2 regions of the Erysipelothrix larvae genome follow, and region 1 is predicted to be linked to the other one. Evidence: predicted binding sites of a transcription regulator. Region 1 holds the regulator's gene; the other holds the start of a gene.
What was found. The regulator Rex, encoded in region 1, represses fermentation and respiration genes when NADH is low (regulators of the CRP and FNR family bind a similar motif). The targets are predictions, from matches to a motif close to GTGAANNNNTTCAC.
Positions count from the first base shown of each region.

Region 1 (16,214 bases):
TAAAAGATAAACAAAAAAAGAGAAAGAATCAAATGGAGAGTTTGATCCTGGCTCAGGATGAACGCTGGCGGCGTGCCTAATACATGCAAGTCGAACGAACGGACCTAGAAAACTTGTTTTTTAGAGAAGTTAGTGGCGAACGGGTGAGTAATACATAAACAACCTGCCCCAATGCCTGGGATAACAGTTGGAAACGACTGCTAATACCGGATAGGTTTAGATATGGCATCATATTTAAAGTAAAGATGGGATACATCACAATGGGATGGATTTATGGCGCATTAGTTAGTTGGTGAGGTAACGGCTCACCAAGACGATGATGCGTAGCCGGCCTGAGAGGGTGACCGGCCACACTGGGACTGAGACACGGCCCAGACTCCTACGGGAGGCAGCAGTAGGGAATTTTCGGCAATGGGGGAAACCCTGACCGAGCGACGCCGCGTGAGTGAAGAAGGCCTTCGGGTTGTAAAGCTCTGTTGTAAGGGAAGAAATGTACGGATAGGGAATGATCTGTGCTTGACGGTACCTTACCAGAAAGCCACGGCTAACTACGTGCCAGCAGCCGCGGTAATACGTAGGTGGCGAGCGTTATCCGGAATTATTGGGCGTAAAGGGAGCGTAGGCGGTTTATTAAGTTTAAGGTGAAAGTTCGGGGCTCAACCCCGTGACGCCTTAGAAACTGGTAGACTTGAGTACAGGAGAGGTGAGTGGAATTCCATGTGTAGCGGTAAAATGCGTAGATATATGGAGGAACACCAGTGGCGAAGGCGGCTCACTGGCCTGATACTGACGCTGAGGCTCGAAAGCGTGGGGAGCAAATAGGATTAGATACCCTAGTAGTCCACGCCGTAAACGATGGATACTAAGTGTTGGGAAGAATCTCAGTGCTGCAGTTAACGCAATAAGTATCCCGCCTGGGGAGTATGCGCGCAAGCGTAAAACTCAAAGGAATTGACGGGGGCCCGCACAAGCGGTGGAGTATGTGGTTTAATTCGACGCAACGCGAAGAACCTTACCAGGTCTTGACATACCGCGCAAAAGCACAGAGATGTGTAATAGTTATGGCGGATACAGGTGGTGCATGGTTGTCGTCAGCTCGTGTCGTGAGATGTTGGGTTAAGTCCCGCAACGAGCGCAACCCTTGTCTCTAGTTACCAGCATGTAAAGATGGGGACTCTAGAGAGACTGCCGGTGATAAACCGGAGGAAGGTGGGGATGACGTCAAATCATCATGCCCCTTATGATCTGGGCTACACACGTACTACAATGGCGTATACAAAGGGAAGCGAAGCAGTGATGTGGAGCGAATCTCATAAAGTACGTCTCAGTTCGGATTGGAGTCTGCAACTCGACTCCATGAAGTCGGAATCGCTAGTAATCGCGGATCAGCATGCCGCGGTGAATACGTTCTCGGGCCTTGTACACACCGCCCGTCAAACCATGGGAGTTGGTAATACCCGAAGCCAGTGGCCTAACCCGCAAGGGAGGGAGCTGTCGAAGGTAGGATCGATGACTGGGGTTAAGTCGTAACAAGGTATCCCTACCGGAAGGTGGGGATGGATCACCTCCTTTCTAAGGAGTATTAGAAAGACGTCGAAATTGGTACACACGTTTCTTGTTTAGTTTTGAGAGATCGAAGCGATCATCTCAGGATCTTTGAAAACTGAATAATAGAAGAGATTCAGATAGGTAAAAAAATGGATCTTTTTGGATAGTTGAAAAACTAAGAACACAAAGTCAAAGTTAAAAAGCAATTTAACAGTAACTTAAGCAAACAAACAAAGCGAACACATAAAAAAAACAAAGCGCAATCCAGTCTTATGCAGGCTGAGGTTGTAATGACGTGATTAAATATGGAAGGGCGTACGGTGGATGCCTAGGCACTAAGAGCTGATGAAGGACGCGACTAACAGCGAAATGCTTCGGGGAGTGGTACGTACACAATGATCCGGAGGTATCCGAATGGGGGAACCCAATACTGGTAGAGCAGTATTACAGTCAAATGAACACATAGTTTGATATGAGGCAACCTTGCGAATTGAAACATCTTAGTAGCAAGAGGAAAAGAAAATAAAGAATGATTCCCTGAGTAGTGGCGAGCGAAACGGGAAGAGCCCAAACCGACTTTAGGGTCGGGGTTGTAGGACCACGATATGGGATTGATTTGAGATAGAAGAATGGCATTGAAAGGCCAGCCGAAGAAGGTGCAAGCCCTGTATTTGAAATTGAGAATCACTCTAGTGGGATCCTGAGTACGGCGAGGCACGTGAAACCTTGTCGGAATCTGCCGGGACCACCCGGTAAGGCTAAATACTCCTTAGTGACCGATAGTGAACCAGTACCGTGAGGGAAAGGTGAAAAGAACCGCTGGCGCGGAGTGAAATAGAACCTGAAACCGTATGCTTACAAGAAGTCAGAGCCCGTTAAAGGGTGATGGCGTGCCTATTGCATAATGAACCGGCGAGTTACGATAGTGTGCGAGGTTAAGCTGAAGAGGCGGAGCCGAAGCGAAAGCGAGTCTGAATAGGGCGAAATAGTACAATGTCGTAGACCCGAAACGAAGTGATCTAGCCATGACCAGGTTGAAGTTTGGGTGAAACCAAATGGAGGACCGAACCGACCATCGTTGAAAAGCTGGCGGATGAGTTGTGGCTAGGGGTGAAAAGCCAATCGAACTTCGAGATAGCTGGTTCTCCCCGAAATAGCTTTAGGGCTAGCGTCAAGTGAATGCCATTGGAGGTAGAGCACTGAAAGTGTGATGGCCCCATCTAGGGGTACTGATCATTATCAAACTCCGAATGCCAATGGTTAATGCTTGGCAGTCAGTCTGTGGGTGATAATGTCCATAGACGAGAGGGAAACAGCCCAGATCGCCAGCTAAGGTCCCAAAATACATGCTAAGTGGAAAAGGATGTGGGGATGCACAGACAACTAGGAGGTTGGCTTAGAAGCAGCCACCCTTGAAAGAGTGCGTAACAGCTCACTAGTCGAGTGACCCTGCGCCGAAAATGTACCGGGGCTAAGCATGTTACCGAAGCTGCGAATTTATAGTAATATGAATGGTAGGGGAGCGTTCTATACAGCGTTGAAGGTGTACCGTAAGGAGCGCTGGAGCGTATAGAAGTGAGAATGCCGGTGTGAGTAGCGAAATGTCAGTGAGAATCTGACACACCGATTGCCTAAGGTTTCCAGGGGAAGGCTCGTCCTCCCTGGGTAAGTCGGGACCTAAGATGAGGCTGAAAAGCGTAGTCGATGGACAACGGGTTGATATTCCCGTACCCACAATACAAGTGAAGGAATGACAGAGAAGGCTAGATACAGCGCACGACTGGAAGAGTGCGTCCAAGCGAAGGAGCAGATGTGTAGGCAAATCCGCACATCAATGCAAAGGCGTGATGGGGAGTGAACCCGTGAGGAAGTAGCGAAGGTGTTGATGCCAGCTTTCAAGAAAAGTTTCTAGCGATAATTGTATGGTGGCCCGTACCAAAACCGACACAGGTGGGCAAGGAGAGAATCCTGAGGTGAGCGAGAGAACTGTTGCCAAGGAACTCGGCAAAATGACCCCGTAACTTAGGGAGAAGGGGTGCTCTATGAAGAGTAGAGCCGCAGTGAAGAGGCCCAAGCGACTGTTTAACTAAAACATAGCTCTCTGCAAAGCCGCAAGGCGAAGTATAGGGGGTGACGCCTGCCCGGTGCTGGAAGGTTAAGGGGATGTGTTAGGAGCAATCCGAAGCATTGAACTGAAGCCCCAGTGAACGGCGGCCGTAACTATAACGGTCCTAAGGTAGCGAAATTCCTTGTCGGGTAAGTTCCGACCCGCACGAAAGGCGTAACGATTTGGGCGCTGTCTCGGCAGCAGACTCGGTGAAATCTTAGTACCGGTGATAATGCCGGTTACCCGCAACTAGAAGGAAAGACCCCATGGAGCTTTACTGTAGCTTGATATTGAACTTTGAGCCTACATGTACAGGATAGGTGGGAGACTGTGAAGCGTGTACGCTAGTATACGTGGAGTCACAACTGGGATACCACTCTTGTATGTTTGAAGTTCTAACCGCGGTCCGTAATCCGGATCCGGGAACGTGTCAGGTAGGCAGTTTGACTGGGGCGGTCGCCTCCTAAAGAGTAACGGAGGCGCCCAAAGGTACACTCAGATTGGTCAGAAATCAATCGACGAGCGCAAAGGCAGAAGTGTGCTTGACTGCGAGACTTACAAGTCGAGCAGGGACGAAAGTCGGGCTTAGTGATCCGGCGGTTCCGCGTGGAAGGGCCGTCGCTTAACGGATAAAAGCTACCCTGGGGATAACAGGCTAATCTCGCCCAAGAGTTCATATCGACGGCGAGGTTTGGCACCTCGATGTCGGCTCATCGCATCCTGGAACTGAAGCCGGTTCCAAGGGTTGGGCTGTCCGCCCATTAAAGCGGTACGCGAGCTGGGTTCAGAACGTCGTGAGACAGTTCGGTCCCTATCTGTTGTGGGCGTAGGAAATTTGAGGAGCGCTGTCCCTAGTACGAGAGGACCGGGATGGACATACCGCTGGTGTACCAGTTGTTCTGCCAAGAGCACCGCTGGGTAGCTAAGTATGGAATGGATAAGCGCTGAAAGCATCTAAGCATGAAACCAACTCCAAGATGAGATTTCCCATTCGTAAGAAGTAAGATCCCTGAAAGACTATCAGGTTGATAGGTCAGAGGTGGAAGTGTAGCGATACATGGAGCTGACTGATACTAATAGATCGAGGTTTTAATCACAAACGTCTTATAAACAACAACACATCCGAAAGGATACAACGTCAACTTATCAATCGACTTTCTATTATTTAGTTTTGAGAGATTCTCTCAATTTGATCTGGTGATTCTAGCGAAGTGGTCACACCTGTTCCCATCCCGAACACAGTAGTTAAGCACTTTAGCGGCGACAATAGCTATGCCTGCCATAGTTAAGATAGCTCATTGCCAGTTAATCAAGGACCTTCACTTTGAGGGTTCTTTTTTTTATAGTTATCCGTTTGTTTAGTCTGTGAAGCTATGATATAATTTGGTACATGGAGATTGAATATGAAAGAATATATAACACATAATTTACAAGAGACAATTGAATTAGGAAAGGCATTTTCTTCAAGATTACATACAGGATGTGTCATAGCCTTAACGGGTGAGTTGGGTGTTGGGAAAACGGCCTTTACCAAAGGTATTGCTTTAGGATTGGATATTGAAGATACAATTTCAAGTCCGACATTTACACTTTTAAAAGAATATGAAGGACGATTAGACCTCAAGCATATCGATGCTTATCGACTTGAGAATGTTAATGCAGACAGTTTAGCCCTTTATGATCTCATGGATGACAATGCTGTTGTTGTGATTGAATGGAGCAATTTTATATCGGATGATATTGACTATGATTTTTTCGTATCGATTGAAGAAGTCGATGAAATAACGCGAAAGATTACATTAGAAGGGCGGAAATTATGATTACATTAATGATTGATACATCACATTCTATCTGTGCGGTTGGTATTGCAAAAGAGGGTGTGTTGATTGATTCAATTCAAGAGGTACTTAAAAAGAAACATTCTGAGCGTCTTGTGTGTGCAATTGATGAGCTGTTGAAGCGTAATAATGTTGATAAAGCATCAATTTCTGAAGTGTGTGTCACGGATGGACCGGGTAGTTATACCGGGATGCGTATTGGGTTAACATTTGCGAAGGTTCTTGCATTAACACTCAATGTTAATCTGTATACAGTCGATACATTGGCATCACTGGTAGGAAAAAAGGATGGCTTTGCTTTTATTGATGCACGATCTAAACGCGTATTTGGTGCGTATATTCATGCGGGTGTTGTTGATCAAGAACGAATCTATATGGTGGATGAGCTTCAAACCATTGCAGGTCCATTTTATGGCGACACACATTTACTTGAACAAGAAACACAGTATCTCAATATTTGTGAGAATATGCTTGAGTTAAGGGATACTTGGGCGTTGATATCCAATCCCGATGTATTAGTCCCACGGTATTTATCATGATTCGAGAAATGACTATTTCTGATTTGGAAGGGATTCAAATCCTTCAGGATGAAGAACTTAAATCAAATTGGAGTGAGACACTTTACAAACAAGAATTGTTGGATTTTAATACCATCGCATTTGTGTTAATTCTTGATGATCAACTTGTCGGTTTTGTTTTAGGAAAGATGCTTGTAGACAGTTCTGATCTTTATCAAATTGTGATATCTAAAAATGCTCAAGGAAAAGGATTAGGTACTCTGCTTTTACAAGCCTATTGGGATGAGGTTATCAAGCGTGGTGGGAATGCATCAATTCTTGAAGTCAATTCAAAGCACAAAGAAGTAATCGCATTTTATACGAAGTTTGGGTTTAAACAACTCTATATTCGTAGACACTATTACGGGCGTAATAGGGATGCAATCATTATGAAAAAAGAAGGTGACGTATGTTAATTTTAGCTATAGAATCAAGTTGTGATGAGACATCCGTTGCGATTGTTGAAGATGAAAATGTACTCAGCAATATTGTCGCAACGCAAATCGATGTTCACAAAGAGTTTGGTGGTGTATTTCCAGAAGTCGCATCACGCTTACACATCGAAAACATTAATTTTGTCATTAAGGAAGCACTTGTTAAATCAGAGAAGACCTTTGCTGATTTAGATGCAATTGCTGTCACTCAAGGCCCTGGATTAATTGGGTCTCTTCATGTGGGGATGATGGCAGCAAAAACACTTGCGTGGTCCCTTGATTTACCACTGATTCCTGTGCATCATATCGCAGGGCATATCTATGCCAACAAATTAGTGGGTTCTTTTGAGTACCCTTTGATGGCGCTGGTTGTATCGGGAGGCCATACTGAACTTGTCATGATGTATAATGATTATGAGTTTGAAGTGATTGGTAAAACTCAAGATGATGCAGTGGGTGAGGCATATGATAAAGTTGCGCGTCAATTAGGACTGGGTTATCCAGGGGGCCCAATTATTGATAAGCTTGCAAAACAAGGCCAACCACACTATACGTTACCCAATGTAAAGACAGAGAATCCTATAGATTTCTCATTTTCAGGATTAAAGTCTGCGGTTCGTCAGCTTATGTTAAGAGAAGCCCGTGAAGGACGTGAGCTTAACGTAAATGATGTTGCCTATGCTTTTCAACACAAGGCTGTAGAAACACTCATGAAACGAGTTAAGCATGCACTGAGCACTTATGATGTGAAGACGTTTGTCTTGGCTGGGGGTGTTGCAGCCAATGCCCATCTTCGTGAGAATGTAGAAGCACTTAAACAACAGGTTGGGGATATTAATATCTTAGTTCCCCCTCTTTGGGCGTGCATGGATCAAGCGGCTATGATTGGCATTGCAGCCTTTGATGCAGCGCGATTAAGACCCGCAGGAAGTTGTGATATTTCGTCATTTTCTAACATGACTTTGTGATTTTTTTCTATTTATCACATTTAAACCACTATAAGTTTGTGATATGATTACCATATGGTGGTGATGACAATGAATAGTAATAATAGATATGATGTTCCAAAAGCAACAATGCAACGATATCCAGTATATCTCAAAGCATTACGAAAATTACAAAGTATGGGCGTTGAAAGAATTCTTTCAAGAGAACTATCTTTATTTGTGGACATCGAATCTACAACAATCCGACGTGATTTTTCATTTATTGGATCACTTGGAAAACAAGGATATGGGTACGATGTAGAAACCCTTATTAATACATTCGATGAGTTACTGGGTGTCAGTTTTGATGAAAAAATTGTCCTAGTAGGAGCCGGTAACCTTGGCCGTGCAATTTTGAATTATAACCGTTGGAATCATGTTGTGGGAGAAATAGTGTGTGCATTTGATGTTGATCCAAATAAGCTTGGGGAAGTATCAGACATTCCAATTTATCACATGAGTGAGTTAGCATTACGCATGCCAGAGGGCTGTCGTATTGCCATTCTTACTGTTTCAAAAAATGTTCAAGAAACCGTTGATAAACTGGTTGAACATGGTGTTGTGGGGATTGTTGACTTTTCAAGTGAACACATTCAAGTACCAAAACATGTAATCGTAAAAACAGTAGATGTGGTGTCTACTATTCAGGAATTAATTTTCCAAACCAATAGTTTTAGGTAATCGTAAAAAAGGAGAGAGCTATGATTTCGTATATGACTGTACGTGAGTGCTATGACTTAATTTCATATGGCACAGACGTTGAAATAGATTCAATAGAATATGTTCAATTACAAGGATGGATCCGTACCAATCGTAAAGGTAAGAATGTTGGGTTCATCGAGTTGAATGATGGAACATACTTCAGAAATGCTCAGTGCGTATATGAATCATCACTTGAAGATGCTGATACAATAGCGAAGTATAACACAGGAACAGCTGTGACCATTACTGGGAAGTTCGTATTGACACCAGAAGGAAAACAACCTTTTGAGGTTGTACTGACTGAAGTCGTATTGGAAGGATCATGCAGTCCTGAATACCCACTTCAGAAGAAACGTCACTCATATGAGTATTTACGCGAGATTGCACATTTGCGTCCACGTACTAACTCATTTTTAGCGGTGTTTAGAGTTCGTTCAGTATTGTCTATGGCAATCCACGAGTTCTTCCAAAACCAAGGATTTGTCTATGTACACACACCAATCATTACAGGTAATGATGCAGAAGGTGCTGGGGAATCATTTACAGTTACAACGCGTAGCGATGATAAGTATGACAAAGACTTCTTTGGAAAACATGCGAATTTAACCGTATCAGGACAACTTCATGGTGAGGCGTTTGCACTTGCATTTAGAGATATATATACATTTGGACCAACCTTCAGAGCTGAAAACTCAAATACTCGGACACATGCCAGTGAATTCTGGATGATTGAACCAGAAATCGCGTTTGCAGATCTTGAAGATACGATGGTCTTAATTGAAGACATGGTTAAATATTGCATTGAATATGTATTAGAAAACGCACCAGAAGAAATGAAATTCTTCAATGAGCGTATTGATACATCACTCATGGAACGGCTTCAATCACTTTTAGTGTCAGACTTCAAACGGATGACGTATACAGAAGCCATTGAAATTCTTGAAGCAGTCAATGATCGCTTTGAAACTCAAGTTTCATGGGGTTCTGATTTACAAACTGAACATGAACGTTATTTATGTGAAACCGTTGTTAAGGGTCCAGTATTCTTAACAGATTATCCAGAAAATATCAAAGCATTTTATATGCGAGTAAATGAAGGCGGCAAAACAGTTGCTGCATGTGACCTTTTAGTCCCAGAAGTTGGCGAACTTGTTGGTGGGTCACAACGTGAAGAACGCTTGGACGTTTTAGAGGCTCGTATGGAGTCGATGGGCGTACACAAGGAATCTCTTGAATGGTATTTAGATTTACGTCGCTACGGCGGTGTAAAGCATGCAGGATTCGGGATTGGGTTTGAGCGTTTCTTAATGTACATTACTGCAATGGCAAATATTCGTGATGTTGTGCCATTTGCACGTACACCTAAAAACTTAGACTATTAACATAAGGAGTTGAGGAATGATGTATCGCCCCAACTATGTACCAAAGCAAAAGAAAAAGTTAAACTACAAAGTGGTTGTACCACTTGTAGTTCTTTTTGCTTTAGGCATGTATATCATTGTTGCGACTTTAATCAAAAATGAAACACCCCAAGAAACGGGGTATGCAATTTGTGGACTCAATGACTATGATTCTAGAAAACTCCTTGAAAAACGTCAAGAAGAAGTCTTAAAAAATATGGAGACCCTTCCAATGAATGATTATGGTGTCTACGGAGAGTCGTTAACTCTCTATCAAAACGCGTTCTCATTTAATACTGCAGACCCAATGATTGGAAGAACTGTAACCTTAACAAATCTCTGTAAGCCACAAGAGCAATTTACGTTCTTATTTGGTAGCAATCTTGATATGCGTATTCCACTGGATACATTGCCAGAAGGATTCTATGATGTCGATGTTTTAGCGGATTTAAAACACTATGCTTTAGTGTCGGATGCAACACTGACTGATACATTTTCAACCGTTGTTCGTGATGGTCTTGTTAATAATGCGACAATTCACGCTACCCAAGATCTCTTTGATATTGGTGAAGAAAAAGTTCTGAATAAAAACTATGTGTTTTTGGAAGTAAAATCAGCACAACCTGCTGAAGAAGAATACGATATCGTTCTGGATCCTGCAGGCGGTTCAATTCAATACAACGGGACATCTGACCCTGGAAATACCTATGGCGAGTTTATTGAACGTGATGAAATGTATACAGCAGCAGTTGAAATCAAAAGTATCTTAGAATCCCATGGATTGCGTGTATTAATTGCACGGGATAATATCACACCGGTCAATGTTTTTGGTGCAGGTGGGCGGATTTACGATGCCTATAATTTCAAGGCAAAATACTACATTCAACTTCAACTGGGAACCAGTGGTTCTTCGATGGATCGGGGAATGATGAGTCTATTCTCAAATCATGCATCCAATCGCTTATCAACCTCTATTGTAAACAGCTTACTACGCTCAACAAGCCTTCAAACAACACCTTACGATGATGGAGACAATATCAATGGTGTTTTCCGTACGAGCAGCTTGTCTGGGTTTGATTACAACGATGTAGTGAGAGAAACTGGCGGTAAGTTTACAGGATCTGGTTTATTGGATGAAGACTTTAGTGAACTACAGGGGTTTGCGAAAGATTTTCGTAATGGAATGTATGGCATCACACTTTTATATGGGTATCTCACCGATGGTGATGATTATCATGTGTGGTCAACTGAAAAAGATAAAATAATAGAAGCAACTGCACAAGGAATCCTTGATCAGTTGAATATTGGTGGAGAAAATTAATGATTGTACAAGTCAAAGACGCTGACAAAGCTTTTGGAGGTCAGGACGTCTTTAAGAATTTAAATCTAAGCATCAATGAGCGGGAAAAAGTCGCAATCATTGGTGCAAACGGTGTAGGTAAAACTACACTTTTTAAAGTCTTAAATGGTCAAGAAACACTTGACAAAGGAAATGTTTACTGGAATTCAAAATCAAAGGTGGGCTTTTTAGACCAAATTCACCTTGATCCAGATCCATTAACTGTTGAAGACTATATCCTTGAAGTGTTCAAAGATTTAATTGAAATGGAAGCACGACTTCAAACACTCGAACAAAATATGACCCAAGATTCGGATGAATCCATGATGGAAACCTACTCAAAACTCCAAACCGAGTTTTCAATGCGAGGGGGTTATACCTATCACTATGAAATTCGCTCATTTTTCACAAAGTTTGGCTTTGATGATGAAGACTTAAAGCGCGATATTCATACCTTTAGTGGTGGACAAATTACACGCCTTGCATTCATTCGACTCTTATTAAGCAAGCCTGATATTCTGTTTTTGGATGAACCTACAAACCATCTTGATATTTCAACAATCCAATGGCTTGAAGGCTACCTTTCAAATTATGAAGGGGCTGTTGTATTAATATCACACGACCGTTTATTCTTAGATCGCGTGTGTAAAGTAGTTATTGAGATTGAAGACATGGTTGCGACACGCTATGAAAGCAATTATTCAAATTACATTGAATTAAAAGAAAAAGCCATCGCAACACATAATGTTAAGTTCCAACAACAACAAAAAGAAATACAACGCTTAGAAGCCCTTATTGAGAAATTTCGCTATAAAAAGAATAAGGCAGCATTTGCGCAATCAAAAATGAAATACCTTGATCGCATGGATGTGATGGAGAAAAAAGAAGTTAAAAATAAGGAATTCAAAGCAGAGTTTTCACCCAATGTACGCGGTGGGAATGATGTCATGACCGTTGATAACTTCTCAGTGGGGTATGATAAACCACTGGTGACCTTATCCTTTGAATTCAAGCGTGGTAAACGGTATGCAATTGTCGGGGATAATGGAACAGGAAAATCAACACTTCTAAAATCAATTTCTGGCAAATTAGAACCTTTAGGTGGAGAGCTCCTATTGGGACATCAAATATCCATTGGATACTTTGACCAACAACTCCTTGATTTCTCAATGACAAATACCGTACTTGAAGAAGTTTGGGACACATACCCACAACTCACGCAAACAGAAGTGCGTCAAAGTTTGGGACGCTTCTTATTCAAAGGGGAAGATGTGTTCAAAAGTGTCGCGGTTTTATCGGGGGGTGAAAGAGTTCGTCTCAGTTTGGTTAAACTCATGTTAGCCCATGATAACCTGTTGATTCTTGATGAGCCAACCAACCACTTGGACATACCTGGAAAAGAAGCTTTAGAAAAATCACTGAAGAATTATGCGGGAACGATCCTCTTTGTATCTCATGATCGTTACTTTATCGAAACAATCGCGACCGACATTTTACGTATTAGTGATCACAAAATAGAGCATACACAAAAAAGTGACAAGACCTTTGAGGTCTCTACACCCAATGAATACCCTGAGAAAAAGGAAGAAAAGAAACAACAATACATCGATTTCAAACAACTTCAAAGGCGTATTAAGAAACTTGAAGAGGAGTTATTGGAACTTTCAGAGTCTTTAGAACTCCACCGTGAATTGCGATTTGATCCAGATTATTATCATGATCATAATAAAATGCAAGAACTCGATGCGACCATTGATGAGATCCATAATGATATTAAACAAAGAGAGCATGAGTGGACTGAACTGGTGGAAACAATGGAAGAAACGCAAAAATAGGATTGCTTGAAGCAGTCCTATTTTTTATGGTTTCAAAGCACCGTTTTTTTCAAAGAGGCTTTTTATCATCACAATAATATCTCTATAATCTAAAATGTGACAGAATAAAGCAAAAAGTAAGCAAGCGTGATTCAATGATGGAGCACGATATATTAAACGATTGCATAAAAAATGAGATGGTTTCAGTTGAGCATCTATCTTTAGATCTTCTGATAACCATCTCTCTTTTCTTTAATTTCAAACCATTGCATTCACGTTTAATTTAATCATATAAGGTTCATTCGTTATGTTCAATTTCATATACATCCCCTAAGACTTGTTCACTAAACCACGTTGTATGGTGTTGTTTTAGTAAGTCGTGTGAGGCTTGTGGACCATCCGTATAAGCCTTATAATCATGGATTGGGTTGTTTTGTGATGCTTCAATCCAGGATTCCACAAGGGTCCAACATTGAACGACTTGTTTGAATGAAGCAAACAGTGTGTGGTCATTGTTGAGTGCCGCATTCAATAAGCGCTCATAAGCTTCAGGTGTTTCTTGTCTGAAAACATAGTTACATGACTTACAAAAATCAAGATACACAGTTTGTTTCTCACCATCGGTACCCGGTTTATTCATGTTGAAGCGAACATAGACCCCTTCATCTGGTTGAATCTTTATTACAATCAGATTGCGTGGTGCGTGTTCTTGTGACTTCAATTCCACAACCACTTCCGTTGAACGCCGGTGCATCCGTTTACCCGTTCTAACAAAAATCGGTACATTGTGAAGGCGCGGTGTTTCAACATATCCTTTAAAAGCGACAAAGGTTTCTGTCTTTGATTGCGAATTAACGTTGTCTTCATTAATGTAAGACTTCGAGTCCTTGTGTTCAGTATATTGACCATAGACAATATCAGTTTGAGGATTTCGAATCGTAAATGCATCTAATGCATTTTCTTGCATTGTATGAAGATCAGTTGCATCTAAAGATAGCGGTTTTTCCATGGTCACAATGGATAAGACTTGAAGCAGATGTGATTGAATCATATCTTTTAATGCCCCGACTGTATCATAGAAATTTCCACGGCTCTCAACACCAACAGTCTCAGTTGCGGATATTTGAATGTTATCAATCATATCTGCATTCCATACACTTTCAAACAGTGCATTCTCAAACCGTAAGGTTAAGATATTTTGAACCATTTCTTTGGCTAAATAATGATCAATGCGAAAGATGTTCTCTGGATTAAACAGCTGTTCTAAAGCTTCATTAATGGCTATTGAAGACTTTAAATCATTCCCAAAAGGTTTTTCAATGATTAAACGTGCTTCATCAGCTAAACCAGCTTTATTGAGATGATTTGCAATTGTCACAAAGTAAGAAGGGGATACTGCGAAATAGAATAAGTGTTGATGGACGATGCCATCACTTTTATCCAATGAACTGTAAAAGTCCCTTAAATGTGGATACCCTTCAAACTCTGTGAATGTTATTTTGATATAGTGTATGTGATTTAAAAACTGATCAAATACGGCATCATTCACTGAATAGCGACTGTTGGATTCAATCCAAGGTCTCAGTTGTTCACGATAGGATTCGGTTGTGAAATCACGCCGACCTACAATGACAATATGTGAAGATGCGCTAAACTTATTACCATGTACCAAATTGTAAAAAGCAGGTAACAGTTTTCGGTAGGTTAAATCTCCAGTTCCCCCAAAAATGGTAATAATTGTGTTAGGATTATTCATTTGAGTCACTCCATTCAAAATGGAATGTCCCTTCCTTGTCCGTACGTTCAAAGGTATGTGCTCCAAAGAGGTCACGTTGTGCCTGAATTAGGTTTGCACTTGAATCTTTTGTACGAATTGCATCGTAGTAGCTCAATGCATTGGTAAATGCAGGGACACTAATACCGTTTTGAATCGCAAGCGATAAGACATTTCTTAACTCTGGTTGATAGTTATACACTGATTGATTAAATGAAGCATCGAACAATAAGTTTTCAAGCTCTGGATTTGTAGTATAAGCATCGGTAATTTTATTAAGGAACTTCGCACGGATAATGCATCCTTCGCGGAATATCTTCGCAATTTCACCATAATGAAGCGTCCAACCATATTCTTTTGATGCATGACGCATCAAGTCAAACCCTTGTGCATATGCAATAATCTTACTTGCATAGAGGGCTTTACGAACAGACTCTACAAATGCATTCTTATCTTCAGGATGCACGTTTTTGCCGTTGAATTTCAACATGTCACTCGCCTTAGTACGAATGTCTTTTTGTGATGACATGAAGCGTGAGAATACCGATGAAGCCAGTAGGGATGCATCAGTGCCTGTATTTAAGGCTTCTTCTGCAGTCCATTTACCCGTTCCTTTTTGACCCGCTCGATCAAGAATCACATCCACAAGATGTTTTCCAGTCTCTGGATCAATTGTTTTAAAGATTTGAGCGGTGATTTCAATCAAGAAGCTATCCAGTTCACCATTATTCCAGGTTTCAAACACATAGTGAAGTTCTTCATTGGTAAGACCACCCACATGTTTTAATAAGGCATAGCTTTCCGCAATTAATTGCATATCTGCATATTCAATACCATTGTGAACCATTTTTACATAATGCCCTGCACCATTGTCTCCAAGGTAGACACAGCATGGTTCACCATCTTTTTTCGCAGAAATATCAGTGAGGATTGATGCAACTTCTTGATACGCGTCAAGACTTCCACCTGGCATAATTGACGGACCAAAACGTGCACCTTCTTCACCACCGGAAATACCAACTCCGAGATAGCGAAGTTTCTTTTCAGTTACAGCGTGGTAACGTCGAATCGTATCCTTGAAAAATGAATTACCACCATCCATGATGATATCATTTTCATCAAGAAGTGGGAGCAGTTGATCAATTACAAGATCAACAGCACGTCCAGCTTGGACCATTAATATAATTTTACGTGGTGATGATAGCGAGTCAACAAAATCCTGAATGTCTTTGTACATGTGTAATCCTGCATCGGGATTCTCTTCAATTACTTTCTCTGCTACCGAAGTCGTCCGATTATAGATTGCAACCTCATATCCGTGATCACGGATGTTTAATGCTAGGTTTGAACCCATTACGGCCATACCAATAACGCCAATATCATTTTTATTCATAAAAATCCTCCTGAATATATTTTATAGTAAAAGTTCAACAAATCAATCTTTTCTTGATGAACCTTGAGCTGCCACAGCTTTCATTTTCGCCTCAATGGCTTGTTGATCGCCGAGGTAATACTTATCGATAATGTTGAAATAATCATCAAATTGATAGATAAGTGGAATTCCTGTAGGAATGTTAACACCCATAATTTCTTCTTCAGAAAGTTTTTCTAAGTGTTTCACAAGTGCTCGAATTGAATTGCCATGGGCAACAATCAAGACACGTTTCCCTTCAACCATCTTCGGTTTGATCTCATTGTTCCAATAAGGAAGCACC
Region 1 is NZ_CP013213.1:741,703-757,916, forward strand. Features, by position in the region: rRNA gene AOC36_RS03385 (16S ribosomal RNA) at 30-1,572, shown strand; rRNA gene AOC36_RS03390 (23S ribosomal RNA) at 1,846-4,752, shown strand; rRNA gene rrf (5S ribosomal RNA) at 4,849-4,962, shown strand; gene tsaE (tRNA (adenosine(37)-N6)-threonylcarbamoyltransferase complex ATPase subunit type 1 TsaE) at 5,059-5,475, shown strand; gene tsaB (tRNA (adenosine(37)-N6)-threonylcarbamoyltransferase complex dimerization subunit type 1 TsaB) at 5,472-6,032, shown strand; gene AOC36_RS03410 (GNAT family N-acetyltransferase) at 6,041-6,466, shown strand; gene tsaD (tRNA (adenosine(37)-N6)-threonylcarbamoyltransferase complex transferase subunit TsaD) at 6,460-7,452, shown strand; gene AOC36_RS03420 (redox-sensing transcriptional repressor Rex) at 7,522-8,151, shown strand; gene asnS (asparagine--tRNA ligase) at 8,172-9,554, shown strand; gene AOC36_RS03430 (N-acetylmuramoyl-L-alanine amidase CwlD) at 9,571-10,893, shown strand; gene AOC36_RS03435 (ABC-F family ATP-binding cassette domain-containing protein) at 10,893-12,746, shown strand; gene zwf (glucose-6-phosphate dehydrogenase) at 13,024-14,481, opposite strand; gene gndA (NADP-dependent phosphogluconate dehydrogenase) at 14,474-15,892, opposite strand; gene gpmA (2,3-diphosphoglycerate-dependent phosphoglycerate mutase) at 15,935-16,214, opposite strand, start outside.

Region 2 (16,214 bases), 940 kb from region 1:
GTACTGACATTTTTTTTGAAAGCAAACAAACAAAGAAAATTCGTCAAGTAAAGTTTTGGCTACTTGTTATTGTTTTAGCAGCAATATCAGTTGATAATTTACTAGTCTATCTCACATTAGGAAGTTATACACTACTTTCTTTTTATGAGTGCTTTCGCTTATCAAAGGAGTGGAAGAATAATAAATTAGTTTATGTGCTAGTCCTAAAGTATTGTATTTTAGCGGTCGTACTTTTGTGCTTGACTTTTCCTTTGCTCTATTTTGATTATATTCCTGCAGCAATCTTTAGCTTATTATTCAGCGATTTTCCTTTCTTTCAAATAAGATGGCTCGTATACAAATCCAAATTGGAAGAAATTAATACTAAAATGTAAGCTTGATTCAAACTGTGGCACAATTATCAGTGTACGTCTAAAACTGTCGTATACTCTTGAAATGATAGAAAAAGGAGCTAAAATTATGGAATAAGGTTTACCTATGAATTATGTTGAATTAGAACAGGAAGAAATGATGTATTTGGATGGAGCAGACGCAACAAACTTTTGTAATAATTTAGAAGGAGTATGGAATAGTTGGAGTATTAATGTATCAAAGGCACGAGTAGCGGCTGGGTGGTCATGGGCTTTATTCTCCAAATCATAGGCACAAGTTGGTGATTATGGATATAGTTGGGCTGCTGTTAAAATTTGGTACACCAGTAATTAAAATTGCGTCATTTCTGGGCGGTTTTATAGGGGGTTTTATTGCAGGTCTAGAAGTTAGTTTGGCGGTGTCATATGTTTGGAACAATAGAGTCTGGTATTAATATTTGATAGGTGGAGGAAAATTGAGATGAATAATAAAAAGATGTTATATATTTTTCTGGGAGTGATTGATGGTTTTATTATGCTCCAAATCATTGATAGTTTTAGAGGAGAATTAAATCCCTGGACTTTAGTGTTCGTTTTACTGGTCATTGTATTGATGTTAACACTCGTTGGTGCAGTGGTCATCTCTAATATTGATGATTTTTCACTATGGTTATTTGAGGGAGGAGTCAGGAAGATAGGGCCTCTATATTTCAAACCTTTTAGAATAAATCCTTTAGGGATCATTGCTCAAAGAAGTATCTTTGAAGAAAGAAATGTATTTGGAAGAAATATCAACAAAGTTCGGGATCAGTTTGTTTAATCACTGTATTTTCATTAACTACTATATGTGTTTATTTGAGCTACGTCTTAAATTTACTGGCTGTATTATTGTTCCCGATTGGATTAATTAATGCACTTGTAATAATCAACGTTATTCGAAATAGTGCTTTTTCTGATAAAGAGCAATTTACTTTTCACTCACTGATTCAATTTCGCACAAAAGAAATAAGGGATTCTGAATTGGAAGCGTTAAACCACTATTTAGAGTCAAATATTGAAGATAGAAGTGGAACATACTTTGAAATATTAAATGCGGCCTACTGCATGTTCCCAGATCAGTTTGAAAATATAATATTGAGAAGAATTGGACATATGACGGATCAGTATAATGACACTTCAGAATCACTCGATTATATTGCAGAGAGTGAGCAAATGTTATTGATTTTTCTGATTCACAACCAAAACAAAGATTACTCAGATTTGGCTTCAAGTTATTACTCAGCATTACTTAGAAGAAGCCCAATAGAAAACCTGTACATCGGAAAAAACAGAAATAAAATGTTTGTTGAAAATCAAGATATCTCGGTTGTGGCACGAAAAATGTTGAGTAAAAGGTATAAATCTCGAATAGTTGAACGCTAAGAATGATCATGAAACGAGGTTGAAAAAACTATTTTTGACATAAGTTCTATGATAAGGCTTAGTGATTTCGTATGTATTCAATAAAGTGTTTAATAAAACAAAAAGATCTTAGCGAGAGATACAAGTTCAAAGACTCATCTACTAATTATAGTAGTATGACGGGGTGGTGTTCTTTTTAAGGTGGTTAAACTATGAGGAGCGACAAAAATGCACATTCACGATTAAGTTTTACCAGAAATAAAAAGAAAGGAAATACGGGTCAGGCTCATTAGATAAGTCTTGTTACAGTGGGTTGGTCTTCATGACGATACGATTTACGAAACAAATAGTAAATCTGATGTTTATTTGTTTTATTGGTACAGTCATAATAGGTGCGTGAAACATGTCATTTACCAAAGGTGTCAACAATTGATTTATTCATGTGTTCGATTAAAGCATCCTTATAGGGTGTCAAAACACTTAAGAAACGGTAGACATCATGTAGTTTCTAAATCAAAGGAATGAATCTATGAGGTCTTATGATTATAGGCTTCTTGGATGCTGGAAGGGGTTAAGATACGGTTATACGTTAAGAACCGTTGAATATCAATAAATCTATACTCAGCTTTATGTTTACGTTGAATTTTACCCAAGAATATCTGGAAGCCCTAATGTATGAATCATTTTATAGATAAACGCACTTTTGACGTTAATGTTCGGTGAATTGGTATCTATGATTGCACTCTTATCAATCGTTAGTACAACCTTGGTATCTTTAGTTTTTTCAAGTGTCATGTCCTTAACGACTTGTTTGAAATGTGCGATTGGATCGTCGTATTGGAGTTTAAGGTCGTCAAGATATCCAATATTCTTAACATTGCGCTCTTTCTTTTTCTCGCTTTTCCCGATAGGCATGAGTGATTGTATGATAGATTCCTTTATGAGATTTGTTTTGATTGAGATACATAAGATCCTCCTTATTAGGTATATTACACCTTTCAATGGGACGTTATGGAACATAAAATATAAATAGTATTGACAAAAAAGCGCACTAACTAGTGCACCAAAGATAACTTAATTAAATTATAGCTGTCAAACTCTTAGGACAATAAATGGTTGTGTGAAAACTTTGTCAAGATAGCTTGTTCACGTTGTAAGACGCAGTAAAATTTGGTATAATGTTAAATGGTAAAACAAGGAGGATCCTATGGCAAAGAAAACGGTCAAAGATTTAAATGTTGACAGTAAGAAAGTCATTGTACGCGTGGATTTCAATGTTCCACTCAAAGATGGTGTAATTACTGATGACAATCGTATTCTCGGTGCGTTGCCAACCATCAAATACTTGGTTGAAAACAATGCACGTGTGATCTTAATGTCTCACTTAGGTAAAGTGAATCATAAAGATCCAGAAAAAACAGAGGCAGACAAGAAGAAGAACAACATGGCACCTGTTGCAGTTCGTTTGCAAGAGCTACTTCCAGATGTGAAGGTTTCATTTGTTGATGCAACACGTGGACCAAAAGTTGAAGAAGCAGTGAATGCACTTAACAATGGTGAAATTGTACTTCTACAAAACACTCGCTATGAACCAGGTGAAAGCAAAAACGATCCTGAGTTAGGTAAATATTGGGCAAGTTTAGGCGATCTATTTGTAACGGATGCATTCGGTTCAGTACACCGTGCACATGCATCAACAGTTGGTATCGCAGAAAATCTACCTTCAGCTCTTGGGTTCTTAGTTGAAAAAGAAGTAAAATTCTTAGGTGAAGCAATTTATAGTCCTAAGCGTCCATTTGTTGCAATCCTTGGTGGCGCTAAGGTAAGTGATAAAATTAATGTAATTGAAAATCTATTAAACACAGCTGACAAAGTAATTGTTGGTGGTGGTATGGCATACACATTCTTCAAAGCACAAGGTTTAGAAGTCGGAACTTCTCTTGTTGAAGAAGATCGCATTGATGTCGCAAAAGCAATTCTTGCAAAAGCAGACGGTAAATTGGTATTACCAATTGATAACGTTGTTGCTGACGCGTTTGCTCCAGATGCACATCATGAAGTAGCACCTACTGAAAATATGCCTGCAGGCATGATGGGACTTGACATTGGACCAGAAACAATTGAACTCTTTAAGAAAGAACTTGAAGGCGCTCAAACTGTTGTATGGAATGGCCCAATGGGTGTATTTGAATTCCCAGCGTTCGCAAAAGGTACATTAGAAGTATGTAAGGCTATTACAGAACTTCCAGGAGTTCTAAGTGTAATCGGTGGTGGTGATTCAGCTGCTGCTGCAATTCAATTAGGATTTAGAGACAAGATTACCCACATCTCTACAGGTGGTGGTGCAAGTCTTGAGTTTATGGAAGGAAAAGAATTGCCAGGAATTGCAATTATTGAGGAAAAATAAATGAGAAAACCTGTTATATTTGGAAATTGGAAAATGAACAAGACAAATGCGGATGCGAAAGCTTTCTTTGAAGGTGTTGATGCATTTGTTACTGACAAAGCAGATTTCGGTGTTGGTGTGCCATTTACAGCACTTCAAACATCAATCGAAGCTGCTACTAAACTACATGTTGCTGCTCAAAATGTGCACTTTGCACCAAATGGAGCATATACAGGAGAGATTTCAGTTCCAATGCTTGTTGAACTTGGAACAAAATGGGTAATCTTAGGACACTCAGAACGTCGTCAATACTTCGGTGAAAACGATGCTGACATCCAAAAGAAAGCTCTAGCTGCACTTGATGCAGGTATCACACCAATCGTGTGCGTTGGTGAAACATTGTTTGAATTTGAGGCAGGAAAAACTGAACGCGTTGTACGTAAACAAGTTTCAGGATGCCTTTCAGGATTAAGCCCTGAAGCAGTTAGCGGACTTGTAATCGCTTATGAACCAGTTTGGGCAATTGGTACTGGTAAGAGCGCTACTGTTCAAATCGCTCAAGATACATGTGCACTTGTACGTGACGAAGTTCGTAATATTTTCGGTGCTGAAGTAGCTGACAAAGTACGTATTCAATACGGTGGATCAGTTAAACCAGATAACATCGCAGAATATTTATCACAAGAAGATATTGATGGTGCTTTAATTGGTGGTGCTTCATTAGAAGTTGCTTCATTTAAAGAAATCATTAACGCAATTCAATAAGGTATAGGAGGAAACTAAACATGCCATTTATTGCAGACATTTATGCTCGCGAAGTCATTGACTCACGCGGTAACCCAACAATCGAAGTAGAAGTAACAACTGAATCCGGTGCATTCGGACGTGCAATCGTTCCATCAGGTGCATCAACAGGTGAACGTGAAGCTTTAGAACTACGTGATGGTGATAAGAGCCGTTACGGAGGAAAAGGTGTATTAAAAGCTGTAGACAATGTAAATGAAATTATTGCTGACGTACTTGTTGGTTTTGATGTAACAGACCAAAACTTACTTGACAAAACAATGATCGATTTGGACGGAACTCCTGACAAATCAAAACTAGGCGCTAACGCGATCTTAGGTGTTTCATTAGCTGCTGCACGTGCTGCTGCTGATTTCTACGGAATGCCATTATACAAATACTTAGGTGGATTCAACGGTAAAGAACTACCTGTTCCTATGATGAACGTTATCAATGGTGGATCACACGCTGACTCATCTGTTGATTTCCAAGAATTCATGATTATGCCAATCAGTGCTCCAAACGTACGCGAAGCAATCCGTATGGGTGCTGAAACATTCCACGCTTTAAAAACTGTTCTTAAAGACAGAAAACAAGTTACTGCTGTAGGTGATGAAGGTGGATTCGCTCCAAACCTTTCAAGCAATGAAGAACCTCTAGAAGTAATCGTTGAAGCAATCAAACGTGCTGGATACGTACCAGGTGAAGACATTGTTCTTGCAATGGACGTAGCTGCTTCAGAATTCTATGATACTGAAAAAGGTACATATGTACTTTCAAAGAGCACAGGTGAAGAACTTACAACCGACCAAATGATCGATATGTATGAAGGATTCATCAATAAATACCCAATCGTTTCAATCGAAGACGGTTTAGGTGAACGTGACTGGGACGGATGGAAGAAATTAACAGATCGTCTTGGTGATCGTATCCAAATCGTTGGAGACGACCTCTTTGTAACAAACCCTGCAATCCTTAAAGAAGGAATTGAAAAGGGAATTGGTAACTCAATCTTAATCAAAGTTAACCAAATCGGTACATTGACAGAAACATTTGATGCTATGGAAATGGCTAAACGCGCTGGTTACACAGCTGTTGTATCACACCGTTCAGGTGAAACAGAAGATTCAACAATCGCTGATATCGCTGTTGCATTCAACGCTGGACAAATCAAGACAGGTTCAATGAGCCGTACAGACCGTCTTGCTAAGTACAACCAATTACTACGTATTGAAGATGAGTTAGGTGCTGCTGCTAAGTACAGTGGAGCTGCTACTTTCTACAATATCAAAAAGTAATTCACTTGAATTAATTTAAAGTTAAAGGATGGATATGAAACCCTATGGTTTTGTACCCATCTTTTTTTATGAGAAATCATCAGCTCCTTTTACACTTATCAAAAAAGTGTCGACTAAATCTATGGTGATTCCATGCTAAGGCAATCTATTGTAAAATGGGGGTATCGTGATATAAAACCTGAAGAAGTGGACGACCTTGAAATTATGTAAAAAAAGTATTTACACCTAAATAATCAATAATATAATCAACACCGTTATGATCTTGAGATATGACAGGTTAGTAAGACACTTAAGTGTCTTTTTTTTTAAAAATATCGGTGCTTTTAAAATCTTAATCAATTCTTAAGGATTTGTAACTATTACCTTAAACGTGATATTGGTAGAATAAGTCTATACAAAGGAGGTGGTGAGATGTATCAAAAAGAGATGGTTCGATACAACTCATGGTTATTGTTTATTCGAGGACTTGTAGGGGTGTTTCTGATATTATTTGTATTCAATAAAGCGTGTGAGAATCATTTGCTGACTGTATTTATAGTCGGGTTTATTCCTATCTTTATCAGCGTGATTATATGTTGTTACTTCAAAGAAATGACGTCACCAAAAAAAGCATCCCGGGCTTTGAATATCAGCATGATCCTCGCATTGTTCATGATCGCAATCATTTTCAAATCAGATATCAAAGGAATTGTTTTGTCCATGCTGGGATTTATCCCACTGATTCAAGCTTATGATGAAGAAATGCCTTCATAACACACAATCTCATTAAATAGCCTTTGTGATTTATAAAAGATATTGTAAAATGAATATGGAGGGATTTTTTATGAAACCTATAAAAGTTTTGTTTGTACACGGTGGGACCTTAAAAAGAGCAGGAACTGAAACGTTTTTGATGAATACACTACGCACAATCGATGCAACACGTGTACATATTGATTTTATGGTTTTTGGAAGAACCCCAGGAGACTTTGATCAGGAAGTATTGGATCACGGGTGTAAAATCTATCGCATCCCATATACACCGCAAGATTTAAAAATCAAAGGCCCTTCAATTCGTGAAATCAAAAAACAAATCAAATATGAAGACTATGATATTGTCCATGCGCATATGAATGCACTGAATAGTATTGTGCTGAAACAGATGGAAAAATTAGGAATTAAGATTCGCCTATCCCATTCACATGCCAGTGAAAATATCGTAGAAAGTAAAATCATTTCAAAATGCTTTGATTGTGCTACAAAATCAATTCCAAAGTATGCAACTCAACTGCTTGCTTGTTCACATGTAGCAGGAGAATTCTTGTATGGTAATCGTCCTTTCATTGTGGTGAATAATGGCATCAATGTATCCCAATATGCATACAATCCAAACGTACGTGATGCCGTACGTGAAACGTATAATCTCAATGGAAAATTTGTCGTTGGACATGTTGGACGTTTTCACTTTCAAAAAAATCATGAGTTTCTCATCGACGTCTTTCAAAAACTGATAAAAATACAACCCAACGCCCATCTTGTATTAGTAGGGGAAGGGGAACTCGAACCAAAAATCAAACAAAAAGTGAAAGCCTTAGGATTAGAGGGACACGTAACCTATACCGGTGTCTTATCGTCTACAGAGCGTATCCTACAAGGGTTTGACATCTTTGTCTTACCATCCCTGTTTGAAGGGTTACCCTATGTTCTTGTCGAAGCACAATGTAGTGGACTTCCGTGTGTTGTCGCAGATACCGTCAGTTCAGAATCAAAACTGATTGAACCGTTTACCTTTTTACCCTTAAAAGATCCTGGCATGTGGGCTGACACGATTATAAACTTTGAACGTGTTAACCGAGTATCACAAGCTGAGACTTTGGATCAATTGGGCTTTAATAACAAAAAGACCGGTCAATGGTTAACAGACTATTATGAAACTTTAGTAAATGGAGGAAGCGATGCCGAAAATATGCGTATGTGATGATGAAAAAGATATTGTAAGAGCCCTTCAAATTTACCTTGAAGCTGAAGGCTATGAAGTTGTTGGATTTCATAATGGCCAAGATGCCTTAGACTATATTCAACACAATCCAGTGCATTGTTTGTTGTTGGATATTATGATGCCCATCATGGATGGCATCACAACACTGAATGAACTGAGAAAAACCATCGATATCCCAGTGATCCTAATCAGTGCAAAAAGTGAAGACACTGATAAAATCTTAGGATTGAACTGTGGTGCGGATGATTACATTACAAAACCCTTTAATCCAATCGAAGTCATTGCACGTGTGCGCTCTCAAATCAGACGCTATACCTATTATCAACCGTATAAGCAAAGTCATGTGGAATTGAATATTGGGGATATTGTCGTCAATGATTCCACAAAATCAGTCAGTGTCTTAGGAGAGTCTGTGCGTTTAACCCCCATTGAATTCTCAATTCTAAAACTTCTGATGTCACGACCGGGTCATGTGTTCTCACTTCAAAGCATCTTTGATGCCATTTGGGATGAAACCAACATCAGTGCGGAATCTTCAATTCCCGTACACATCAGACACCTCAGAGAAAAAATAGAAATCGATCCTGCGAACCCACGTTACATTCATGTGGTGTGGGGACAAGGATATAAAATAACGGAGTATTAATATGAAATATAAAAAAACGAAAACCCTGATCCTGTTTTGGATTGCCTTTTTGTCATGCCTTTGTGGCTGGATTGGAATTGGTATTGCGAGCTCAATCGTCAATATTGTCAGTGATGGATCAATCGAAAAAAACCTCATCGTGAGAAACTATGGATATAGTGTCGTACAAGAATTTATCTATGACTATGTAGATTTTGGTCAAGTAAGTGAGAACAATCAACTTCAATTTAAACCGGAAAATACAAATCTGGATTTAAGATTTCTGGTTAATGGTGAAGAAGTCTTCACCAATACATCCAGACTCTCTCAATCATCAAAATTAGTCATCATGGTGTATGGTTATGAAGTAAACCTAGACAATGACACACGCCAGTATACGTTAGAATTTGAACTGAATTGGCGTAATGCAGATGATTGGATTGATCAACAATTCAGGGAAGTCAATTTTGTTCTGGAATATCGCCCTGCGCTGTATATTGCAACAGGCATTGCGACATTACTCACGCTTATCATCGCAATTTTTAGTTTCAAATACATCGGACAAAAGGCTGATGGAACCTATGCACTCTCTTTTTTCGAGCGCATCCCCCTTGAACTTATCGCCTTTGCATTTATTAGTCTTTTGGGAATGACGATGGTGGATGAATTTTGGGTCCTTATCTTTTTTATAACAACACTTGTCATCGTGCGAAGTCTCATTGTGAGAATTAATGCGGGTGTGTTGTTTAAAAACTCTTTGATAAACATGCTCATTGGCATCATCACCTACTCCAAAAATAACCATATGGGATTGAGTTACATTGGTTTAGTAGGCTTAATTATGAGTCTCATATCCTTAGGAATGGATGGAGAACTGTTTGTTTTTGTGATGATTCTTTTCTGGGTACCTTATTTTGTGATTACCCGTGCTTGGATTAAACACACTGCAGAAATCAAAGTGCTACAAAAGCTGAGCTTAGACATACGCAGTGGAACTTATACGAACACAGCGGTGAACCTCACATCCGTAGCCCTAAATGACATCAGTTCAAACCTTACTGAAATTCAAAGTGGACTTGATGATGCTGTCCAACAACAACTCAAAAGTGAGCGAACAAAATCGGAACTCATTACCAATGTCAGCCATGACTTAAAAACACCCCTGACTTCGATTGTAAACTATGTGGATTTATTGAAACATGAAGATTTATCCCCAACACAAACTGAATATCTAGGGGTGGTAGATAAACAAGTCCATCGTCTCAAAAAACTTACCGATGATCTTTTTGAAGCAGCGAAGATTAATACCATGGATGTTGAACTCATCAAAGAACCGATTAACCTTAAAGTCTTCTGGGAACAATCCATTGGGGAATATGAGGACAAGATTCATGAAAGAAACCTAGAACTCATATCAAAACTGGATGCAGTGGATGTGGATGTCCTTGCAGATGGGAAATATCTCTGGCGCGTGATTGATAATGTCCTGCGCAATCTTACCCTGTATGCCCAAGAACATACACGGGTCTATATTGATGGTGCACTCAATGAGACACACGCAACCTTATCCATCAAAAATATCTCTAAAGATGCCTTGAATATTACTGAAGAAGAACTGATGGAACGCTTTGTACGCGGTGATTCTTCACGCAATACAGAAGGCAGTGGACTTGGACTGAGCATCGCACGGAATATCATGGAAATGCTGGGTGGAAGCTTTAGCATCAAGATTGATGGCGATCTCTTTAAAGTGAGTCTATGTCTACCACGTGCAACAGAAGACGAATTATTAATGTGAAACTGTGGCATTATCCAACGGATGATGTCATTTTTTCATTGTGCATGGTAGACTATATATAGTTTATTTGGAGGCGTTATGAAACACAAAACAATTCAGACATTTGGTATTGTTGCGTTAATGTGCACATTAATGCTCTTAAAACTTCCACCACTCGGAATCATCCTGGTATACCTTGCGATTTTTAGTGTGTCGCTTCTGTATAAAGATCGCGTGCATTTGAGCCTATTATGCTATGTGTGCTTGTATATTATTTTAGAATTCTGGTTTCGACTCTCACTTAAAGACACGTTTTTAATGATGAGTGTTTATGCACTGATTATTGTGCAATATCGAGACCGACATGTGACCTATGTGATTGTTCCCATTGTACTGATCGTTTTTACCTATCTTTTGGTGTTCTACAATATCTTGCTTCAAGAGCCGTATTCAGCCCAAGATTTCAACTACGAAATCCTAGACCTTGAACACGATGAAAACAACAATGGTCACTCAGATAATCAAGACATCTTAACGGGTGCTTATCATCAAGCCCAACTCAAACCACAGTATAAAAGTGTTTACTATGCAGGGGGTATCCCCCCAGAAACAGAAGGGGTATGCACCGATCTTGTTTGGCGTTCACTACAAGAAGCAGGGTACAACCTAAAAGCAATGATGGATCTTGATATTGATCAAGACCCAGATGCATATCCGTATGCTGAAGATGCAAACATTGATTTCAGACGTGTGCGTAATTTGATCGTGTTTTTTGAACGAAACACACGATCACTTTCACGAGATCTTGATGACAAAGCTCAATGGCAAGGCGGTGACATCGTATTCTTTTCACTCGACCATGTTGGAATCCTTTCAGACCACTACAATCAAGATGGACTCCCACGCCTGATACACAGTGCCCATCCCTATCAATTCAACTTCGAACAAGATGTACTGGTTTCACTCAATGACTCCAAAGGGATTAGTGGTCATTACCGTTGGGAACTAAATGAACAGGGCTATGCGCTCTTAAATGCACTGACATAAAAAAGAAACCTAATCCGCTTGGTTTAGGTTTCTGCTGTATTCTTTAAGGTTATCCGTCATATTAAAGGAGTAATCACCCTGTTGATACCAATCTGGGTTATCATCCACAATCCAAAACACACCAATTTGATCATCAGGATGGTCTTGATTGTAACGTTGTGCAAAGTCTTGTCCTTCTTCATAAGTCATCATAAATAGAGCCGTAGACAAGGCATCAGCAGCACCGGAGTCTTTCATAATTACACTGACGGATCTAAAGTTTGTGGCTGGGAATAACGATTTAGGATTAATGAGATGAGAGAAACTTTCACCATTAGGTCCTGTAAAGGTGCGTTGATAATCACCCGATGTCACAACCGATACTGAATGGGGAATGCTGATTACATCAATATTCTCTGCAGTCGCAAGCACGGAAGGTTCTTGAATCCCAATTGCCCATGAAGCACCATCAGCGCGTGTATTAATGGTACGAATATTTCCACCACCACTGACAATCCCAAATTCCAGGCCTTCAGCTTCAAGCTTTAGTGCAACTTTTTCAGTTGCATATCCTTTGGCGATTGCACCTACATCAAGGGACATGCCTTTTTCGGTTAAGAATACGGTATGATTGGTTTCATCAATTTCAACCTTATCCCATCCTGTAAATGCCATGGCTTCTTCAAGAATCTCAAGGGATGGAATTTCACCTTCTAACCCTTCAGCATTCTTTAATTCACCCGCTTCACGATAATCATGCCAAATTTCAAGCATTGCACCTAAGGTAATATCAAAATAGCTGCTTATTTCAGAATAAGTCCGTGCGAGAAGCAACATGGAAATAATCTCTTGGTCCACTTCAACTGCTGCAATTCCTGCATTATCATTGATGGTTTTGATGTTATTAACGCCTGTATAGCTATTGTATCGATCAAAGAGCTCATTGTAATGAATGAACTCATTACGCATCATGTCGAAGTAATCATCAAAGTCATCTTTAGTTTTTGTATAAGCAAGCAGAGTCATGACGGTATCAAAGCCTGCTGTTAATGTTTGGTTGGTATATCGTGTGTATTCTGATTCAGGTTCTTTTGTGCCACACCCTACTAAAAGTAGTCCAACAAGCACAATGGATAATATTTTTTTCATAAGAGCATTATATCACAAATAGCACGTGCTTTATATGAACCTGCCGTGAAACATATCAAAAATTAATCACCATAAGGACGAAATAAAGGAATGAATTTATGAAACAACAAACCACTCAATTACTTGTGATATTATGCGTGCTTGTATTGTTTTCAGATGAAATCAAATACGTGATTCAAACCCTACTTATCATGTTGTATAATCGTTCTTGATAAGAAAGAAAATATAGCCTATAATTGAACAGTTAGGATGTGAGAACGATGATTTGTACAATCGATGTGGGGAATTCAAATATCGTATGTATACTCTATAATGAAACCCAAGAAATAGTTGAAAAAAAACGCTTTGAGACCATTACGGATCTTGATCATGCTTATGATGCATATACAGCACACTTCAAATCCATGACACACAGTGTTCATAAGGTGATTCTGAGTTGTGTTGTACCCCGTATTCATGATCTTTTAATGCGAGTACTCGAAGATGTTTTTAAATGCCCACCCATCAGTGTCTCACAAAAAACAATACCAACGTTTAAGAACTTACTGGACAACCCCGATGAAATCGGTGCAGACTTTATCGCAAGTTCCATCGGTGCGATGAAACGATTTAGGCCACCCTTGGTGATCGTGGATGTGGGAAGTGCTACAAAAATCACTGCAGTGAATCAACACGGCGCATTTAAAGGCGGAATTATTATTCCTGGACTGGGTGAATCCATGAAGTCGATGCATGCAAAAATCCCCCATCTTCCACAAGTGTCCTTCGAATTTCCACAACAGGTAATCGGACATGATACCGTTTCTGCCATTCAATCGGGTATTATGTACGCAACTTATTATCAAATACGGGGTCTGACACAACAAGTACAACACGAACTGGGTGAATCTTGCACCGTTGTCTTAACTGGAGGATATTCATCCCTATTTAAAGCACGCTTGCATGATTATATCTGGATTGATGATCTTGTGAATGAGGGTCTTTTCCACCTAGCTCAAGAGGATGGATTACACCATGATTAAGTGGCTTTTTCTGCTGTGTGTTTTGGGATTGATATGGGGATTTATTGAAGCAAATACCCTCAAAGTCACACACCTAGATCTTAACAAATCAGACCTTAAGAAATCCGAAAAACCCCTTAAAATCGTCTTTGTTTCAGACATTCACTTAGATTATGTAACCAAATTTAAGCATCACTTCATGAAACGCGTATGTCGTGCAATTAAAGCACAACAGCCTGATCTTGTGATAATTGGTGGGGACATCATCACCAAACCCCGTACATATCCAAACCCTGTCTTTAACTACTTCAAAGATTTAGATATTGAATGTATTGCTGTCTTAGGAAATCATGATTATCTGGATTTGGAAACAGTCAAACAAGCATATCAAGATGCAAACATTAAACTGCTTGTGAATGAATGGATTGAATGGGAAGGGTACACCCTTTATGGAACGGATGATTACCGATTGGGACATCCTTACATTCCACCACTCAATACTCAAAAAGAACAGTCAATCTTAATAAGCCATGAACCTGAAGTGTTACGTAAAAACCCCAATGCACATCAATTTGCTTTTGGACTTGCTGGTCATCACCATGGTGGACAGATTACATTCTTTGGTCATTATGCACCCGCTGTACGCAGTGAATTTGGTCAAGATTTAGTGCGAGGGTATCATGTTGAACATGGCATGCTATGTTATATATCAAAAGGCATTGGTGGATTTCCACTGCGCTTTTTTGCAACCCCAGAAATCGTGGTACTTGATTTATCAAAAACCCAGATAAGTCAAACCCTTTAAAGCCAGTCACTTTTATATCAATAATTACACAGTGATAAGTCTTGGAGCAGATGTTTAAAAGGAAGTAACAAAAACGGTGCGCCGTTTTTATCATTCAGTGAATTTAGGTGATTAATCTTATGTTAATGAGTGGGAGGATATGAAATAGAGAGGTTGAAATATGCTCAAACAAGCAGAACAGAAATTACAAGAATATTTTGGATATCCAGCGTTTCGAAGTGGACAAAAAGAGATTATTGAACAAATCCTAAAGGGATACGATACGATGGGAATCATGCCCACTGGTGGCGGAAAATCCATGTGTTACCAAATCCCAGCACTCGTTTTTGAAGGGATGAGTCTTATTATTTCCCCCCTTATTTCGCTCATGAAAGATCAGGTTGATACTTTGGAGCAGATGGGGATTGCAGCAACTTATATCAACAGTTCCCTAACGATCAAACAGACGAACCAACGTATGCGTCGCATTGCTATGGGTGAAATCAAGTTACTTTATGTTGCACCAGAACGTCTAGATTCTTGGGATTTTTTAGAAACCATAAAGCATCTGAAGATTCCGCTTGTAGCGATTGATGAGGCACACTGTATCTCCCAATGGGGGCATGATTTTCGACCAAGCTATCAAAAAATTCGCGGTTTTATAAACCAACTCCCGATAAAGCCAATTATTCTTGCTTTGACCGCTACAGCTACTTCATTGGTACGAGATGATATTTGCAAGCTTCTCAACATACCACAAGAACACACCATTATGACAAGCTTTGAGCGAAAGAATTTATCGTTTCAAGTTTTGAAAGGCGAAGATAACGAGCGGTTCATTAGAGACTATGTTAAAAAGAACAGCCAAGAAGTGGGGATTATCTATGCTGCTACTCGTAAAGATGTGGATAACCTTTATAACCAACTTAAAAAGGATGGAATCTTCGTGGCAAAATACCATGCAGGACTTTCTAAAGAAGAACGGACTCAGAGTCAGGAAGACTTTTTATTTGATCGCGTTCATGTAGTTGTAGCCACTTCTGCCTTTGGAATGGGTATAGATCGCAGCAATGTACGCTATATTCTTCATTACCAAATGCCCAAAAACATGGAAAGTTATTATCAAGAAGCAGGTCGTGCAGGTCGTGATGGATTGGATAGTGAATGTATCCTATTATATAGCTCCCAAGATGTCCAAGTGCAACGTTATTTAATTGAACAATCCACAAGCGAGGATCGTCAAGCTGATGAACTGAGAAAACTTCAAACGATGGTAGATTATAGCCATACCGAAGGATGCCTTCAAACCTTCATTTTAAATTATTTTGACGAATATGATATCGAAGCCTGTGGCCGTTGTGGAAACTGTACCGATACTAGAGAACGGATTGATGTCACAGTCGACGCTCAAAAAGTCCTTTCTTGTGTTATGAGAATGGGACAACGCTTTGGGAAAACGATGGTGGCTCACGTGTTGGTCGGATCTCAAAATAAAAATATCCTCAAATTCCAATTTAACGAATTATCTACTTTCGGGTTGTTCAAGGGTCAAAGAGCAAAGGATGTCAGCACATTTATTGAATTTCTGATATCAGAAAATTATTTAGATGTCGAACAAGGACAATTTCCTGTTGTTAAAATAACGCCTAAGGGTAA
Region 2 is NZ_CP013213.1:1,681,536-1,697,749, reverse strand. Features, by position in the region: gene AOC36_RS12215 (hypothetical protein) at 1-374, shown strand, start outside; gene AOC36_RS12355 (hypothetical protein) at 478-642, shown strand; gene AOC36_RS07905 (hypothetical protein) at 832-1,170, shown strand; gene AOC36_RS07900 (hypothetical protein) at 1,239-1,772, shown strand; gene AOC36_RS07895 (hypothetical protein) at 2,397-2,666, opposite strand; gene AOC36_RS07890 (phosphoglycerate kinase) at 2,959-4,158, shown strand; gene tpiA (triose-phosphate isomerase) at 4,159-4,902, shown strand; gene eno (phosphopyruvate hydratase) at 4,923-6,218, shown strand; gene AOC36_RS07875 (hypothetical protein) at 6,630-6,971, shown strand; gene AOC36_RS07870 (glycosyltransferase family 1 protein) at 7,042-8,175, shown strand; gene AOC36_RS07865 (response regulator transcription factor) at 8,153-8,842, shown strand; gene AOC36_RS07860 (sensor histidine kinase) at 8,844-10,619, shown strand; gene AOC36_RS07855 (DUF1287 domain-containing protein) at 10,698-11,645, shown strand; gene AOC36_RS07850 (FAD:protein FMN transferase) at 11,655-12,773, opposite strand; gene AOC36_RS07845 (type III pantothenate kinase) at 13,034-13,795, shown strand; gene AOC36_RS07840 (metallophosphoesterase) at 13,788-14,579, shown strand; gene recQ (DNA helicase RecQ) at 14,740-16,214, shown strand, end outside.
Region 2: the regulator Rex is predicted to act here: its motif matches at 2,872-2,885, upstream of AOC36_RS07890 (phosphoglycerate kinase).